One region of the Geodermatophilus sp. SYSU D00879 genome, then DNA from elsewhere that is predicted to be linked to it. Evidence: riboswitches for the same ligand, from Rfam matches in the RefSeq annotation. Region 1 holds a riboswitch; each other region holds the start of a gene.
What was found. Region 1 has a riboswitch for cyclic di-AMP ahead of ACI79B_RS22015 (transglycosylase family protein). Riboswitches for the same ligand answer to the same signal wherever they lie in the genome.
Positions count from the first base shown of each region.

Region 1 (4,929 bases):
CCGGCCCGGTGCAGCTGGACCTGCCGTTCCGCGACCCGCTGCTGCCGGAGGAGGAGCCCGGCCCGCTCGCGGGCCCGTGGGCCGGCCGGGACGGCGGCGCGCCGTGGACCGCCGGGGAGCCCGCGCCGGTCGCGGCCGCGCCGGTCCCGGACGGCCCGCGCACGCTCGTCGTCGCCGGGGACGGGCCGGACGCCGTCGGCCGGGCGTGGGCGGCCGGCGCCGCCGCGGCCGGCTGGCCGGTGGTCGCCGAGCCGAGCGGCGGGGCGTGGACCGACGGCGCGGTGCGCGGCGGGGCGCTGCTGCTCGGCGTGCCCGGCTGGCTGGACGCGCACCGGCCCGAGCGCGTGGTCGTCGTCGGCCGGCCGACGCTGTCCCGGCCGGTGTCGGCGCTGCTGGCCGACCCGCGGGTGCGCGTGGAGACGGTGGTCGCCGGGCCGCGCTGGCCCGACGCCGGCCGGTCGGCGGCGCTGGTCACCCGTGCCGCCCCGCCGGTCGGCCCGCCGGCCGACCCGGGCTGGGCCGCCGCCTGGCGCGCGGCCGCGGACCGGGTGGGCGCGACCGTGGACGCCGCGCTGGACACCGCGCCCGGGCTGACCGCCGCCCGGCTGGCCCGCGACGTCGTCGCCGCGCTGCCGTCCGGCGCGCTGCTGGTGCTCGGCTCCTCGACGCCGGTGCGCGACGTCGACCGGCTCGCCGTGCCGCGCGGCGACGTCGCCGTGCTCGCCAACCGCGGCGTCGCCGGCATCGACGGCACGGTGTCCACCGCCGTCGGGGCCGCTCTGGCGCACGGCGGGCCCGCGGTGGCGCTCATGGGCGACCTCACGTTCCTGCACGACCTGCAGGGGCTGCTCACCGGCGAGGGCGAGCCGCGCCCGGACCTCACCGTGGTGGTGCCCGACAACGACGGCGGCGGGATCTTCGCCCAGCTGGAGCCGGGGCGGCCGGCGTACGCCCGCGACTACCGGCGGGTGTTCGGCACGCCGCACGGGCGGGACCTGGTCGCCGTCGCGGCGTCCCTGGGCTGGGCGGCGACGGCGGTGGCCACGCCGGAGGAGCTCACCGCCGCGCTGGCGTGCGGCGGGCCGCGGGTGGTCGTCGCCCGCACCGACCAGCGCGCGGAGGCCGACCTCGCCGTCGCCCTGCGGGAGGCCGCGGGCCGCGCGCTGGCCTGACCGGCCTCAGGAGCGCCGGACCTCCTGCAGCGACCAGCCGTTGCCGTCGGGGTCGCTGGAGAACGCGAACCGCGAGCCGGGGCGCCCTCGGGGGCCAGCTGCCGGACCCCGGTGACGTCGACCCCACGCCCGGCGGACGGCGTCGACGTCCTCGACGACGAGCTGCGGGCCCGGGTCGAGCCCGGCTCGCCCGGCGGCACGCCCTGGCCGATGACCACCGAGCAGGGGGAGCCCGGCGGGTCATCTGCACCACACGCATGCCCGGGGCCGGGCCGGTGTCGTGGTCGAGCCCGGAACCGACCTGCTCGACGGAGGAGGCCTCGGCGACGTCGACGTCGCTGACCGGGATGCCGATCACCTCGAGTCGCGTGTCCGTGCGGGGGACCCCAGGGAGGTCCGGGCACCCCACGGCGCCTCGCGGCGGGGAGTGCGGGCGCGGATCGGGGCCCGTCGCCGGTGGGCTTCGTCACGGGGTGCGGGGTGGCCGCGACGGGGGCGGGAGGACCACGGCAGGGCCGGATCGCGTGCGGCGAGCAGCGCGTTCCGTTACCCGCGCGGGGGGTCACGCCGACGTCACCCCATACCCCACGGGCCCCAGCCGAACCGTGCTGTGACCGCCGTCACGACGACAGTCGACATGACGACACGTAACGTTTTGGCTGCGCTCAGCGAACACAGAGCGCGGCGCCGGTCCGCCAAACCCTGCCCACCGGTCGCCCACGTCAACTCCCAGGGCAGGGGTGGGGGACCCACTCTTCCGGCGCGCGACGACCTACGGGGGTCTGTCGGAGCGCGCCTCGGGGTGAAGCCGCGGACCGCGGCCGGGCACCGATCGCCCGAACCCGACAGCTCACCTCGCCGGCGGTGATCGGGAGATCATCACCATGCCCAAGCACCGCGCACCCCGCTACGTCCGCACCAAGAAGGTCATCGCCAAGGCCCCTGTCGCCGCCGGCGCCGCCGCCGTCGGTCTGGGCGTCCTGAGCTCGCCGGCGTCCGCCTCCACCACCCACGACTGGACCGGCGTCGCCCAGTGCGAGTCCAGTGGCAACTGGAGCATCAACACCGGCAACGGCTACTACGGCGGCCTGCAGTTCAGCCAGTCCACCTGGGCCGCCTTCGGGGGCACCGACCTGGCCCCGCGTGCCGACCTCGCCACCCCGGCCCAGCAGGTCCAGATCGCCGAGGCGGTCCTGGCCGGCCAGGGCGTCGGCGCCTGGCCGAGCTGCGGCAGGTACCTGACCGACGGCACCACCGAGGCCGCCGCCGAGGCGCCGGCCGCTCCCGTCGAGCAGGCCGCCCCTGCCGCCGAGGCCCCGGCCGCCCCGGCCGAGCAGCCGGCCGCCGAGCAGGCCGCCCCGGCCGAGCAGGCCGAGGTCGCCACCGAGGAGTACACCGTCCGCTGGCGGGACACGGTGGCCAAGATCGCCGCCGCCCACGGCCAGCGCTGGCGGGAGCTCTACGAGCGCAACGTCGACGTCATCGGTGCCAACCCGAACCTGATCTTCCCCGGTCAGGTGCTGGCGCTCAGCGGCTCGACCGCCCCGGCCGAGGCCGCCCCGGCCCCCGCCGCCGCTCCGGCCCCCGCCGCCGAGGCCGCTCCCGCCCCGGTCGCCGAGGCCGCTCCGGCCCCGGTCGCCGCCGGTGAGGCGGCGCCCGCCGCCACCCCGCCGATCGCCGAGGCCGCCCCGCAGGTCGCGCAGGCCTCGGTCGTCGCCGAGATCACGAACACCGCCGGCGCGATCCACGAGGCCGTGCAGGCGGCGGCGAACGCCGTCGTCAGCAACGTCCCGGGCGCCGCGGACATCACCCTCGGCGGCACGCGGGCGAGCGCGGTCGACCCGGACGGCCACCCCTCCGGCAAGGCGCTGGACTACATGGTCATGTCCGACGCCGCCCTCGGCGACGCGATCGCCCAGTACCACGTGGACCACTGGGACGAGCTGGGCGTCGAGTACGTCATCTGGCAGCAGCGCATCCTGACCTCGCCCGACGGTGCCTGGAAGGCGATGGAGGACCGCGGCGGCGCGACCGCGAACCACATGGACCACGTGCACGTGAACTACGTGGGCTGACCTCCCGCACACCCGACGAGGGCCCCGACCGCGCAGCGGCCGGGGCCCTCGCCGTCTCCGGGGGAGGGCGACGACGGCGCCGGCCGGGACCGGGCGTCTCAGCCCTCCAGCGCGGCCTGGAAGGCGGCGAACTTCGACTGCGTCTCGGCGAGCTCGGCCGTCGGGTCGGAGGCGGCGACGATGCCGCAGCCGGCGAACAGCCGGGCCGAGCGCGGGTCGTCGTCGACCAGCTGCGCGCAGCGCAGGGCCAGCCCGAACTCGCCGTCCCCGCGGGCGTCGAGCCAGCCCACCGGCCCGGCGTAGCGCCCGCGGCCCATGCCCTCCAGCTCGGCGATGACCGCGGCGGCGGCCTCGGGCGGGGTGCCGCAGACGGCGGCGGTCGGGTGCACGGCGTCGACCAGCTCCAGCAGCCCGGCCCGGCCGCGGGCGCCCGAGCGGCGCTGGGTGCCGACGACGTCGGTGGCCAGGTGCCGCACGTTGGGCAGCGTCAGCAGCGAGGGTTGCTCCGGCACCGACAGCGCGGTGCAGAACGGGTCGAGCGCGCGGACGAGCGAGTCGACGGCGAGGGCGTGCTCGGCGCGGTCCTTGGCGCTGGCCACGAGGCCCGCCGCGAGCCGCTCGTCCTCGGCGCCCGCGCCGCGCGGGGCGGTGCCGGCCAGCACCCGCGCCGACAGCTGCCGGCCGGTGCGGCGCAGCAGCAGCTCGGGGGTGGCGCCGAGCAGTCCGTCGACGGCGAAGGTCCAGCAGTCGGGGAAGCGGGCGGCCAGCCGGTCGAGCAGGCGGCGCGGGTCCAGCGGCACGTCGGCGGTCACCAGCAGGTCGCGGGCGAGCACCACCTTGGCGAGGTCGCCGGCACCGATGCGGCCGATCGCGGCGGACACCGCGCCGCACCACGACGCGGGGTCGAGCGCGCCGTCGGCGTAGCGCAGCCGGCCCGGCGCGGGGGTCAGCGGCTCGCGGGTGGCCGGCAGCACGTCGCACGGGTCGGCGCCGCCGGTCGTGGTCACCCACGCGACGCCGTCGCGGCGGCCGACGACGACCTCGGGGACGACGAACACCGACGTCTCCTGCGCCGGGTCGAACGCGATGCTCGCGAACACCACCGGTCCGGAGCCGGGCACGCCCACCCCGTCGTCGACGGCGAGGGCGGCAGTGCGGTCGGCCCACCAGGCGGCGGCCTCGGCCAGCGCGCCGGGACCGGAGACCTCGAGGCGGTCGGCCTCGCCCCAGCCGACCAGGCCCTCGCCGCGGCGCACCCAGGACAGCGCGCCCTCGCGCGGCAGCAGCGCCAGCAGGTCGGGGGAGTCGGGGAGCGCGACCGTGGTGACGGCGGGCGCGACGGCGTCCGGGGAGGTCACCGCCGCTGCCGTCACAGCCCCCAGCGTAGGCAGCCGGTAGCGTCGTCCGCCGTGGCAGACCGGCGAGACAGCGCACACACCGCCGGGTCGAGGGCCGGGCTGGACAAGCAGCCGCACGAGGTCGCGGCCATGTTCGACAGCGTCGCCCGCCGCTACGACCTCACCAACACCGTGCTCTCCGGCGGCCGCGACGCCGCCTGGCGGCGGGCCACCCGCGAGGCGCTGGGCGCCCGGCCGGGGGACGTCGTCCTCGACGTGGCCGCCGGTACCGGCGTCTCCACCGTGGAGCTCGCCGCCGGGGGCGTGCACGCGATCGCGTGCGAC
Region 1 is NZ_JBJGZF010000027.1:5,102-10,030, forward strand. Features, by position in the region: gene menD (2-succinyl-5-enolpyruvyl-6-hydroxy-3-cyclohexene-1-carboxylic-acid synthase) at 1-1,172, shown strand, start outside; cyclic di-AMP (ydaO/yuaA leader) riboswitch at 1,883-2,052, shown strand; gene ACI79B_RS22015 (transglycosylase family protein) at 2,057-3,247, shown strand; gene ACI79B_RS22020 (isochorismate synthase) at 3,346-4,620, opposite strand; gene ACI79B_RS22025 (demethylmenaquinone methyltransferase) at 4,657-4,929, shown strand, end outside.

Region 2 (4,929 bases), on a different contig from region 1:
ACCGACCGCCGTCCGGGAGAAGGGATCCACGTCGCTGGCCAGCACCCGGCGGGCGCCGGCGAGGACGGCGGCCACCGCGACCAGGCCGCTGCCCGACCCGAGGTCGAGCACCGTGCGGCCGGCGACGGTGGCGGGGGCGTCGAGCAGGTGGCGGGCCAGTGCCTGCCCGCCGGGCCAGGCGGCCGCCCAGAACGGCGGCTCCTCCCCCGCCCCGCCGGCCGCGGTCTCCATCGCCTCCCACAGGGCGACGACGTCGTCGGCGACGTGCAGCCGCACCTCGGGGACGAGCGAGGGCCGGCGCACCTGGGTGTGCGCGCGGACGAACCCCGCGGGCACCACCCGGGTGGCCGGCCCTCGCTGGATCACCTGGGGATCAGTACCAGCCGGTGGCCTGCGAGTGCGCCCAGGCGTCGCACGGCGTGCCGTAGCGCTGCTCGATGTAGATGAGGCCGGCGTCGATCTGGCGGTAGCCGTCGGAGGTCTTGGCGATCCCGGTGCTGGCCCAGGTGGAGTCCAGGAACTGCGGGATGCCGTAGGCGGTGCTGGTGGGGTTCTGCGCGTTGGGGTTCCAGCCGCTCTCCTTGCCCCACAGCTTCTCCAGGCAGGAGAACTGCTCGCCGCTGCCGACCTTGCTCAGCGCGTAGTCCTTGAAGGAGCCGGACGGCGCGGCCGGCGCGGCCTCCTCGGCGGCCTGCTCCTCGGCGGCCTGCTGCGCGGCGGCGGCCTCGGCGGCGGCCTGCGCCTCGGCGGCCTGGCGAGCGGCCTCCTGCTCCGCGGCGACGCGGGCGGCCTCCTGCTCGGCGGCGACGCGGGCGGCCTCGGCCTCGGCGGCCTGGCGGTCGCGCTCCGCCTGCTCGGCGGCGAGCTGCGCCTGGGCGACACCGGCCTCCTGCGCGCTGCGCTCGGCGCGCGAGGCGGCGACGTCGGCCAGCGTCGTCAGGTCGGGGCCGGTCGCGGCCTGCGCGGCCGCCTGCTGCTGCGGGATGCCCAGCTCGTCGGCGACGCTGACCGCGGTGCCGGTGGTGCCGGCGGTGTCGGTGCCGGCGGAGGCAGCGGGGCCGCTGGTGGAGACGACGCCCACGATCAGCGCGCCGGCCGCGGCGGCGCCGAGCAGGAGGGCCGGGCGGCGCGGGCCCAGCGGCGGGCTGCCGCGGCGGAACAGGCGCCGGCGGGCGGGGGCCTCGGCGGCCGGCTCGGCGGCGTCCGCGAGCGCGGGCAGCTCGCGGGTGGCGGTGTCGGCGGTGGCGTCGATGGCGTCGGGAGTGGCGAGCTCGACGGTCACGGGGGCGTCGGCAGGCGTGTTCTGGACGTGGCGGGACATGAGGGGGTGAGGGCTCCGAGGGAGAGTGCGCGCGGCAGCGGCCCGGAGGCGGACCTCGGGCGTGCGGGTGCGGCGCGGGTCTGGGGGGTGTGGCGTTACGGGGTCCCCGGCGACGTCGTCGCAGGGAGCGGCAGGGCAGGGGCGGCCGGCGTCAGGCGGACGCGGGGGCGCGGTGTGCGCGCGGGCAGCTGCACCTGCGGGCCGCTTCGGCCCGGAGGCGGGGCATGCGGAGACTCTCCGTTTCTTCCGTGAGCCGCCTACCGAGTTAGCTGACGGGTTCGGGCGGGAAGGAGCCCTACGCGTGCCGGGCCGGAGCTCGGCGGGCGCGATTCACCCCAGTACTGCGGTGGGTCCCCGGCTCGCGTCCACGGGTGCGGACACGACTCGGCGGCGTCCGGCCGGGCTCCCCGGGACGGGGACCTGACGACCTGCCGGACGCAAGCCACCGTACGGTCGTTACCGGTTCGTGACAACGGTCGTGGCCGGAGGTGCGGCCGTGACGCGTGGTACGGACTGTCCCGTACCGGAACGCCCCTCCGCGTCGCCGCTGGTCAGGAGGCCGCGGCCACCTCGGGCCGGCCGGGCCCGTGCAGAGGTGTCACGTCGGACACGTCCGTGGCGGACGGCGCCGGCCGCGCCCCCGCGCGGGGCTCGGGCGCCGGGTCCTCCCCGAGGCGGGGCAGCCCCCGCTTGTCGCCGAGGGCGTGGACGTCGTCGGGCACGACCCCGGTGACGACGGCGAGCGCCTCGTCCAGCTGCCCGGTCAGCAGGCGCAGCCAGTCGCGCGCCCGGTCGCGCTCGTCGCGCAGCGGCTCGAGCTCGGCCTCGACGGCGGACCGGCGCTCGAGCGCCTCGGCGTCGGCCCGTGCCCGCGCCTCGGCGGCCTCGCGGTCCCGCCGCGCGCGCTCGGCGGCGGCCCCCTCCTCCAGCCGGGCGGCCTCGCGGCGCGCGGCCTCCAGGATCGCGGCGGCCTCGCTGCGGGTCTGCTCGCGGGCGGCGAGCACCGCCTCGCGCATCTCGGCCACCCCGGACAGCCGGGCCTGCGCCTCGGTGAGCGCCTCGGCGCGGATCCGCCCGGCCTCCTCCTCGGCGGCGGCGGTCAGCGCGGCGGCCGCCTCCTCGGCCCGGCGCATCATCGCCGCGGCGTCCTCGGGGCCGGGCAGGCTCTGCCGCTCGCGGACCAGCTGGGCCAGCCGGCGGCGGGCGTTCTGCAGCTCGGCCGACGCGGCGGCGTAGCGGCTGAGCAGGTGCTCGTTCTCCCGGCGCAGGACCAGCAACTCCGTCTCCGCCCAGGCGACGTAGTCGTCGACCTGCAGGCGGTCGTAGCCGCGCACCGCCCCGGTGAACACCGGTCCGGTGCCCAGCAGGCCGTCGAGCCCGCGTCCCGGAGGCGGCTCGGCGGGGCCGTCCCCGGCCCTGTCCGGAGCAGCTCCCTGTCCCCGCAGCGACATCCCGGTTCCCCCTCGGTGCGCTCCGATCCGGTCCCCCACCGGCACGCCGGCGTGGGTGATCACAGAGTTCCACCCGCCGGGTGCGGCCGAACGGGCCGACACGGGCGCGCGCGGGACGTGCGGACCGGTCGCGCCCGGACGTGCCGGGCTGGTCACTGTGCGCGGTCGAGAGGTCTCAGTACGGTCACGGCCCCCGCGGGGAATGCCCGGCGGAGGCGGGTCGTTGGGCCGGGTACAGTAGTTGCACTCTCAACCACATGGAGCACGAGATGCAGTTCGGGGTCTTCACGGTCAGCGACGTCACGACCGACCCGACGACGGGGCGGACGCCGAGCGAGGCGGAGCGGATCAAGGCCGTCGTCACCATCGCGAAGAAGGCCGAGGAGGTGGGCCTCGACGTCTTCGCGCTCGGCGAGCACCACAACCCGCCGTTCTTCTCGTCCTCCCCCACGACCACGCTGGCCTACGTCGCGGCGCAGACCTCCCGGCTGCAGCTGTCGACGTCGACCACGCTGATCACCACCAACGACCCGGTGAAGATCGCCGAGGACTACGCGATGCTGCAGCACCTCGCCGACGGCCGCGTCGACCTCATGATGGGCCGCGGCAACACCGGCCCGGTCTACCCGTGGTTCGGCCAGGACATCCGCAACGGCATCCCGCTGGCCGTGGAGAACTACGCGCTGCTGCGCCGGCTGTGGGACGAGGAGGTCGTGGACTGGCAGGGCCGGTTCCGCACCCCGCTGCAGGGCTTCACCTCTACCCCGCGGCCGCTGGACGGCGTCCCGCCGTTCGTGTGGCACGGCTCGATCCGCAGCCCGCAGATCGCCGAGCAGGCCGCCTACTACGGCGACGGCTTCTTCCACAACCACATCTTCTGGCCGAAGGAGCACACCCAGCGGATGGTGGAGTTCTACCGGTCCCGGTTCGAGCACCACGGCCACGGCGCCGCCGACCAGGCGATCGTCGGCCTCGGCGGGCAGGTGTTCATGCGGCGGAACAGCCAGGACGCCGTCGCCGAGTTCCGGCCCTACTTCGACAACGCGCCGGTCTACGGGCACGGGCCCTCGCTCGAGGACTTCTCCCGGGAGACGCCGCTGACCGTGGGCAGCCCGCAGCAGGTGATCGAGCGCACGCTCGGCTTCCGCGACTACGTCGGCGACTACCAGCGGCAGCTGTTCCTCATCGACCACGCCGGCCTGCCGCTGAAGACCGTCCTCGAGCAGCTGGACCTGCTCGGCGAGGAGGTCGTGCCGGTGCTGCGCCGCGAGTTCGCCGCGCTCACGCCGGCGCACGTGCCCGACGCCCCCACCCACGCCGCCCGGGTGGCCGCCCGCGGGGGCGCGCAGGACCCGACCGTGTACGCCGCGGGTGACGACGTCACCGGGCAGGCCCGCGAGGAGGTGTCCGTCCGATGACCACCCGCACCCTGGCCGTCGTCAGCGCGGGGCTCGGCGTCCCGTCGTCGACGCGGCTGCTGGCCGACCGGCTCGCGGCGGCCACCGTCGCCGCGCTGCGCGAGCGCGGCGAGGACGCCACCGTCGAGGTCGTCGAGCTGCGCGAGCACGCCCGCGACGTCGCCGACGCGCTGGTCACCGGGTTCCCGAACGCGGCGCTGCGCGCGGCGGTCGGGACGGTGACCGGCGCGGACGCGGTCATCGCGGTCACGCCGGTGTTCACCGCCTCCTACAGCGGCCTGTTCAAGTCCTTCGTCGACGTGCTGGACAAGGACGCGCTCACCGGCACGCCGGTGCTGCTCGCGGCGACCGCCGGCACCGCCCGGCACTCGCTGGTGCTCGAGCACGCCATGCGGCCGCTGTTCAGCTACCTGCGCGCGGTGACCGTGCCGACGGCCGTCTTCGCGGCGAGCGAGGACTGGGCCGGTGGGGACGGCGTCGGCCAGGAGCTGGCCGCGCGGATCACCCGCGCGGCCGGCGAGCTGGCCGACGTCGTCACCGGCCGGCCGGCGTCGGCCCGCCCGGCCGACCCCTTCGCCGACGTCCCCTCCTTCGAGGACCTGCTGCGGGGTACCGCCTAGGACCGGTCCTGGACCGGCGCCTGGGACGACCCGCCGCCGCGCGGGTCCGAGTGCCGTGTCCTGTCGCGCTCGGGGGCCTGCCGGGCGACCGGCACGCCCTCCGGCGCGGCCGGGGGCGC
Region 2 is NZ_JBJGZF010000008.1:119,921-124,849, forward strand. Features, by position in the region: gene ACI79B_RS12685 (class I SAM-dependent methyltransferase) at 1-366, opposite strand, end outside; gene ACI79B_RS12690 (aggregation-promoting factor C-terminal-like domain-containing protein) at 374-1,282, opposite strand; cyclic di-AMP (ydaO/yuaA leader) riboswitch at 1,561-1,721, opposite strand; gene ACI79B_RS12695 (hypothetical protein) at 1,873-2,772, opposite strand; gene ACI79B_RS12700 (LLM class flavin-dependent oxidoreductase) at 3,030-4,190, shown strand; gene ACI79B_RS12705 (FMN reductase) at 4,187-4,810, shown strand; gene ACI79B_RS12710 (AmiS/UreI family transporter) at 4,807-4,929, opposite strand, start outside.
Region 2: another riboswitch for cyclic di-AMP. It lies ahead of ACI79B_RS12690 (aggregation-promoting factor C-terminal-like domain-containing protein); the one in region 1 lies ahead of ACI79B_RS22015 (transglycosylase family protein).

Region 3 (4,929 bases), on a different contig from region 1:
ACGTCGAGCCGGGGAACCCGGGACAGACCGGGGCGCGCGCCTACGTCCGCGGCCACCAGATCGCCGGCAAGACCGGCACCTCGCAGGACAACTACTCGGTGGCGTTCGTGGGCTACACGCCCGAGATCACCGCGAGCGTCATGGTCCTCAACCCCAAGCGCAACGAGGACGTCGGCGGCTTCGGCGGCGGCAAGGGCGCCACCATCTGGCACGACGCGATGGAGCCGGTCCTCACCGCGCGCGGCAGCGGCGAGTTCGCGCCGGCCGACGAGACCGTGCAGAACGGCAACACCCGCCCGGTGCCCGGCTGCTCCACCGTCCGGGGCTGCGAGCGGACCCTCGCCGACGCCGGGTTCACCCCGCGGACGGTGCGCGTCGACAGCGACGAGCAGCCCGGCGCCCTCGTGGGCACCAGCCCGCCGCGCGGCGGCCGCGCCGTGCCCGGCCAGGTGGTGTCGATCCTGGTGAGCAACGGCAGCGACTACGTGGAGCCGGCGCCCGAGCCCGCGCCCCCGGCCGACCCCGCACCCCGGCCGGCGCCCGCGCCCGGGTCGCCGTCCTCGCCACCCCAGGCGCCGTCGCCGCCCCCGCCGTCCCCGGAGCCGCCGCCACCGGCCACGGAGCCGCCGCCCGCGCCGGCGGCCCCGGCACCCGAGCCGCCTCCTGCGCCGGCGGCCCCGGCACCCGAGCCGCCGCCCGCGCCGGCGACCCCGGCACCCGAGCCGCCGCCCGCGCCGGCGACCCCGGCACCCGAGCCGCCGCCCGGCTCCCCCTGGCGGCCGACCGCCTGACGCCGGCCCAGCCGCTCGTCGAGGGACTGGGTGAGCAGCCACCCGGCCAGCAGGACCAGGTGCAGCAGGAACAGCCACAGGCCGATGGCGACCACCGCGCCGACGACGACCAGGCCGCCGAAGGGCGCGCCCAGGTCCAGTGGCAGGGACAGGAACAGCACGAAGCCCTGCAGGAAGCCGGACAGACAGGCGGCGGTGAACAGGGCGCCGCTGACCAGCGCGCCCCACCGGTGCCGGCCGCCGGCCACCACGCCGTAGCCCCACAGGATGGGCACGGTGAGCACGAACAGCACCGAGTAGTAGCCGACGGCGAACCGCCCGATCAGAGGCCCGGCGCCGTCCTCGCGGGCCAGGTCGGCCATGACTGTGGCGGCCAGCAGCAGCGGGTACAGCAGCAGCGGCGTGACCACGACCAGGGGCAGCGTGAGCAGCCGGCCCCGCCAGCCGGTGAGGTTCTCCCGTCGCCGGCTGAACCGCATCAGTGCCCGCCGCAGCCCCTCGCCGTACAGCGACAGGGGCAGCAGCGCCAGGGCGAAGCCCAGCAGGTCCAGCCGGACGCCGGCGTCGACCAGCCGGTCCACCGCGCCCGGCGCGCCCAGCGACCCCGGCAGCAGCTCGGTCAGCCGCTCGCTGCGCGCGCGGACCTCCTCGGCCGAGGTGGCCAGCGCGGTCAGCCGGACGGAGACCAGCACCAGCGGCACCACCGCGATGCCGGCGTAGAAGGTGAGCCCCGCGCCGATGAGCGCGAGGTCACGCCCGTGCAGCAGACGGCGGGCACCGGCCAACAGCGTCCGTGTCTCGGCCCGCACCCGGGCCGCCGTCCACCTGCGTGCCGGGCTCACCCGCTCATGCCACCAGACCGGGCGTCCCGCCGGGGCCGGGCGCCGCTCAGTCGTCGGTGCTCGCGTCGTCGGTGGTCGGGGCGTCGTTGCCGGGGTTCTGACCGGTCTCCTGGCAGCTGGCGTCGTTCTCGTTGCTGGCGTTGCCGCCGGCGGAGTCGCAGTTGGTCGGGCCGCGCGAGAAGTCGGTGTTGTCACCGCAGGCGACCAGGGAGCCGAACAGGGCGAGCGCGACGAGCGGCCGGGCGATCCGTGTCCGGGTGGCGCGCATCCGCGTGGAGGAGGACATGCAGCAATCGGTACACGTCCCCACGGGTGTGCAAACCGGCGGGGGTCGGCAACCTCCCGCAGTCGCCCGGTCACCTTGTGTGAGCGATGTAATTACACCGGGGTGATTGTCACACGCCGGTCGCGGACCTTACGCTCTGTACGTCCAACGGGGCGTTCCGTCACCAGTCCGGGTGACACCCCGCGGACGCCGTCGAGCCGGTCCTTCTCCCGTGGGGACCGGGCCGGGGACCCATCGCAGTCCTGGGGTGTAGCGCGTGTCCGTACGCGCCGGGCGACTCCACGCCCGAACCCGTCAGCTAACCCGGTAGGCGGCCTGGGAGAAGGAGAGACCGCCGCGTGGCGTCCCTGCGCACGTCCGTCCCCGGCACGCCCGCGACCGGCCGCGGCCGCCGCGCCGCCCTCGCCCTCGCCGGCGCCCTCGGCATCGGCCTCGGGCTGGGCGCCGTCCCCGCGCCGGCCGGGGCGGAGGAGCCGGCGACGGCCGCCGAGGCCGCGCAGCTGGTCGCCGCCCGGGGCCACGACCTCGAGGTCGTCACCGAGCAGTTCAACGAGGCGCGCGAGGCGCTCGCCGCCCAGCAGGCCGCCGCCGACGCCGCCGCCGCGCAGCTGGCCACCGCCCAGGCCGCCGTGGACACCGCGCGTCAGCAGGTCATCGGCATCGCCCGGTCGGCCTACACCGGCGACAGCATGGGCTCGCTGCAGGCGCTCATGACCAGCGAGGACGCCGACGAGTTCGTCAACCGCGTCACGCTGCTGCAGGGCGTCGCCGGCTACCAGGGCGAACTGCTCGGCCAGGCCGTGACCGCCACCGACACCGCCACCGCCGCGCAGACCGCGGCCGCCGAGGCCGCCGCCGAGGCGCAGCGCCAGTACGACGCCGTCGCCGCCCAGCAGGCCGACCTCGAGGCCCAGATCGCCGCCTACCAGGCCGACTACGCCCAGCTGAGCGCCGAGGAGCGGCGCGCCGCCCTCGACGCCGCCGCCGCGGCGCACGCCTCCGAGGACTCCCGCGCCAGCCGCGACGAGGACCGCGAGGAGCCCGCGACCGCCGCGGAGGAGCCCGCCACGGCCGCCGCGCCGGCCAGCGGCGTCGCCGGCATCGTCGTCTCCACCGCCATGGCCCAGCGCGGCGACCCCTACGTCTGGGCGGCCGCCGGCCCGGACGCCTTCGACTGCTCCGGCCTCACCCAGTACGCGTTCAAGGCCGCGGGGATCAGCCTCCCGCACTCCAGCAGGATGCAGTCGACGATGGGCACCGCGGTCTCCCGCGCCAACCTGCAGCCCGGGGACCTGGTCTTCTTCTACAGCCCGGTGAGCCACGTCGGCATCTACATCGGCAACGGCCAGATGGTGCACGCGCCGACGTCGGGCGACGTCGTCAAGGTCGCGAGCATCGACGCGATGGGCGGCTACGCCGGCGCCCGCCGCATCGGCTGACGCGCGGAGTCAGCCGCTCGGGAGCCCCGGCACCCCATCCTCGGGTGCCGGGGCTCTGTCCGTCCGGACCTGCTGCAGCAGGCCCCAGACGAAGGCGGCCGTCGCGCCGGAGGGCAGCCGCACCTCCCGGCGGGTGACCACCCGCGGGTCCACCCCGGGCCCCGGGCAGGCCGCTCACGTCGGCCACCACGTGCTCCCACACCCGCAGCCGCCCGTCGGCCGCCGGCGGGACCGGGGAGCCCGGGCCCGCACCAGGTGCTCGTGCAGCACGCTGCCGCCGGGGCAGAGCACCTCCCAGCGCAGGTCGGCCATCCGGCGCAGCAGGACCAGGCAGAACTCGCGCCGCGCCGGACCCCGCACGGCCCGACCCTGCCACGCACGTCACACCCCCCGACCGGGACGTCGGCGTCCGCTGCCGCGTTGACCCTGCGGACCCGCCCCCGACCCGAGGACCGCGCACCGATGAACCCCCGCACCGTCGCCCTGGCCTTCCGCGCCGTCGCCGTCGCCGAGGCCCTGTCCTGGATCGGCCTGCTCGCCGGGATGTACGTCAAGTACGTGCCGGAGACCTCCGAGGTCGGCGTCCAGGTGTTCGGGCCGGTCCACGGTGCGGTGTTCGTCGCCTACGTGGTCGTGGCCCTGGTCGCCGCGCGGGTGCTCGGCTGGTCCCGGTGGACGACGCTGCTCGCGCTGGCCGCCTCGGTCCCGCCGCTGGTCACCGTCGTGTTCGAGCGCTGGGCCGGGCGCACCGGGCGGCTGGCGGCGCCCGTCCGGGCCTGACCTACCGTTCCGGTCATGCCGGAGCCCGTGCTGCCCTCGACCGCCCGCACGCTGCTGGCCCGCACCGCCCGGGTGCAGCACGAGGGCCGGGCACCCAGCCTGGTCGCCGGGGTGGTCCGGGACGGCGGGCTCGCCTGGTCGGCCGGCCGGGGCGACGTCGCCGAGCCGCACACCGACGTGCAGTACCGGCTGGGGTCGATCAGCAAGACCGTCACCGCCGTCGCGGTCATGCGGCTGCGCGACGAGGGCCGGCTGGGGCTGGACGACCCGCTGGACCGGCACGTGCCCGGCACGCCGTTCGGGAACCGCTCGGTCGGGCAGCTGCTCTCGCACCTGGCCGGCGCCGCCGCGGAGAGCCCGGGCGGCTGGTGGGAGCGGGTGCCCGGCGGCCCGCTGGCCGACCTGGAGCTGTCCGGGGAGCACGCCGTCCTGGGCGAGGCCCGGCGCTTCCACTACTCCAACCTCGGCTTCGGCCTGCTCGGGGAGCTCGTGGCCCGGCTGCGCGGGCGGTCGTGGGAGGACGTCGTGGCCGCCGAGGTGCTCGCGCCGCTGGGCATGACCCGGACGACGCCGCGCCCCTCCGGCCGCGCCGCGCAGGGGTACGCCGTCCACCCGTGGGCCGACGTCGTCCTGCCCGAGCCCGAGCACGACGCCGGCGTGATGGCCGCCGCCGGGCAGCTGTGGGCGACGCTGACCGACCTCGCCCGCTTCGCCGCCTTCCTGCTCGGCGACACCGGCGACGTGCTGTCCCCGGCGACGCTCGAGGAGATGGCCGTGCCGGCCGGCGTCGA
Region 3 is NZ_JBJGZF010000004.1:13,842-18,770, forward strand. Features, by position in the region: gene ACI79B_RS07270 (transglycosylase domain-containing protein) at 1-791, shown strand, start outside; partial or broken gene ACI79B_RS07275 (YhjD/YihY/BrkB family envelope integrity protein) at 815-1,633, opposite strand; gene ACI79B_RS07280 (hypothetical protein) at 1,680-1,919, opposite strand; cyclic di-AMP (ydaO/yuaA leader) riboswitch at 2,106-2,246, shown strand; gene ACI79B_RS07285 (NlpC/P60 family protein) at 2,258-3,358, shown strand; gene ACI79B_RS07290 (hypothetical protein) at 3,533-3,718, opposite strand; gene ACI79B_RS07295 (DUF3817 domain-containing protein) at 3,821-4,138, shown strand; gene ACI79B_RS07300 (serine hydrolase domain-containing protein) at 4,154-4,929, shown strand, end outside.
Region 3: another riboswitch for cyclic di-AMP. It lies ahead of ACI79B_RS07285 (NlpC/P60 family protein); the one in region 1 lies ahead of ACI79B_RS22015 (transglycosylase family protein).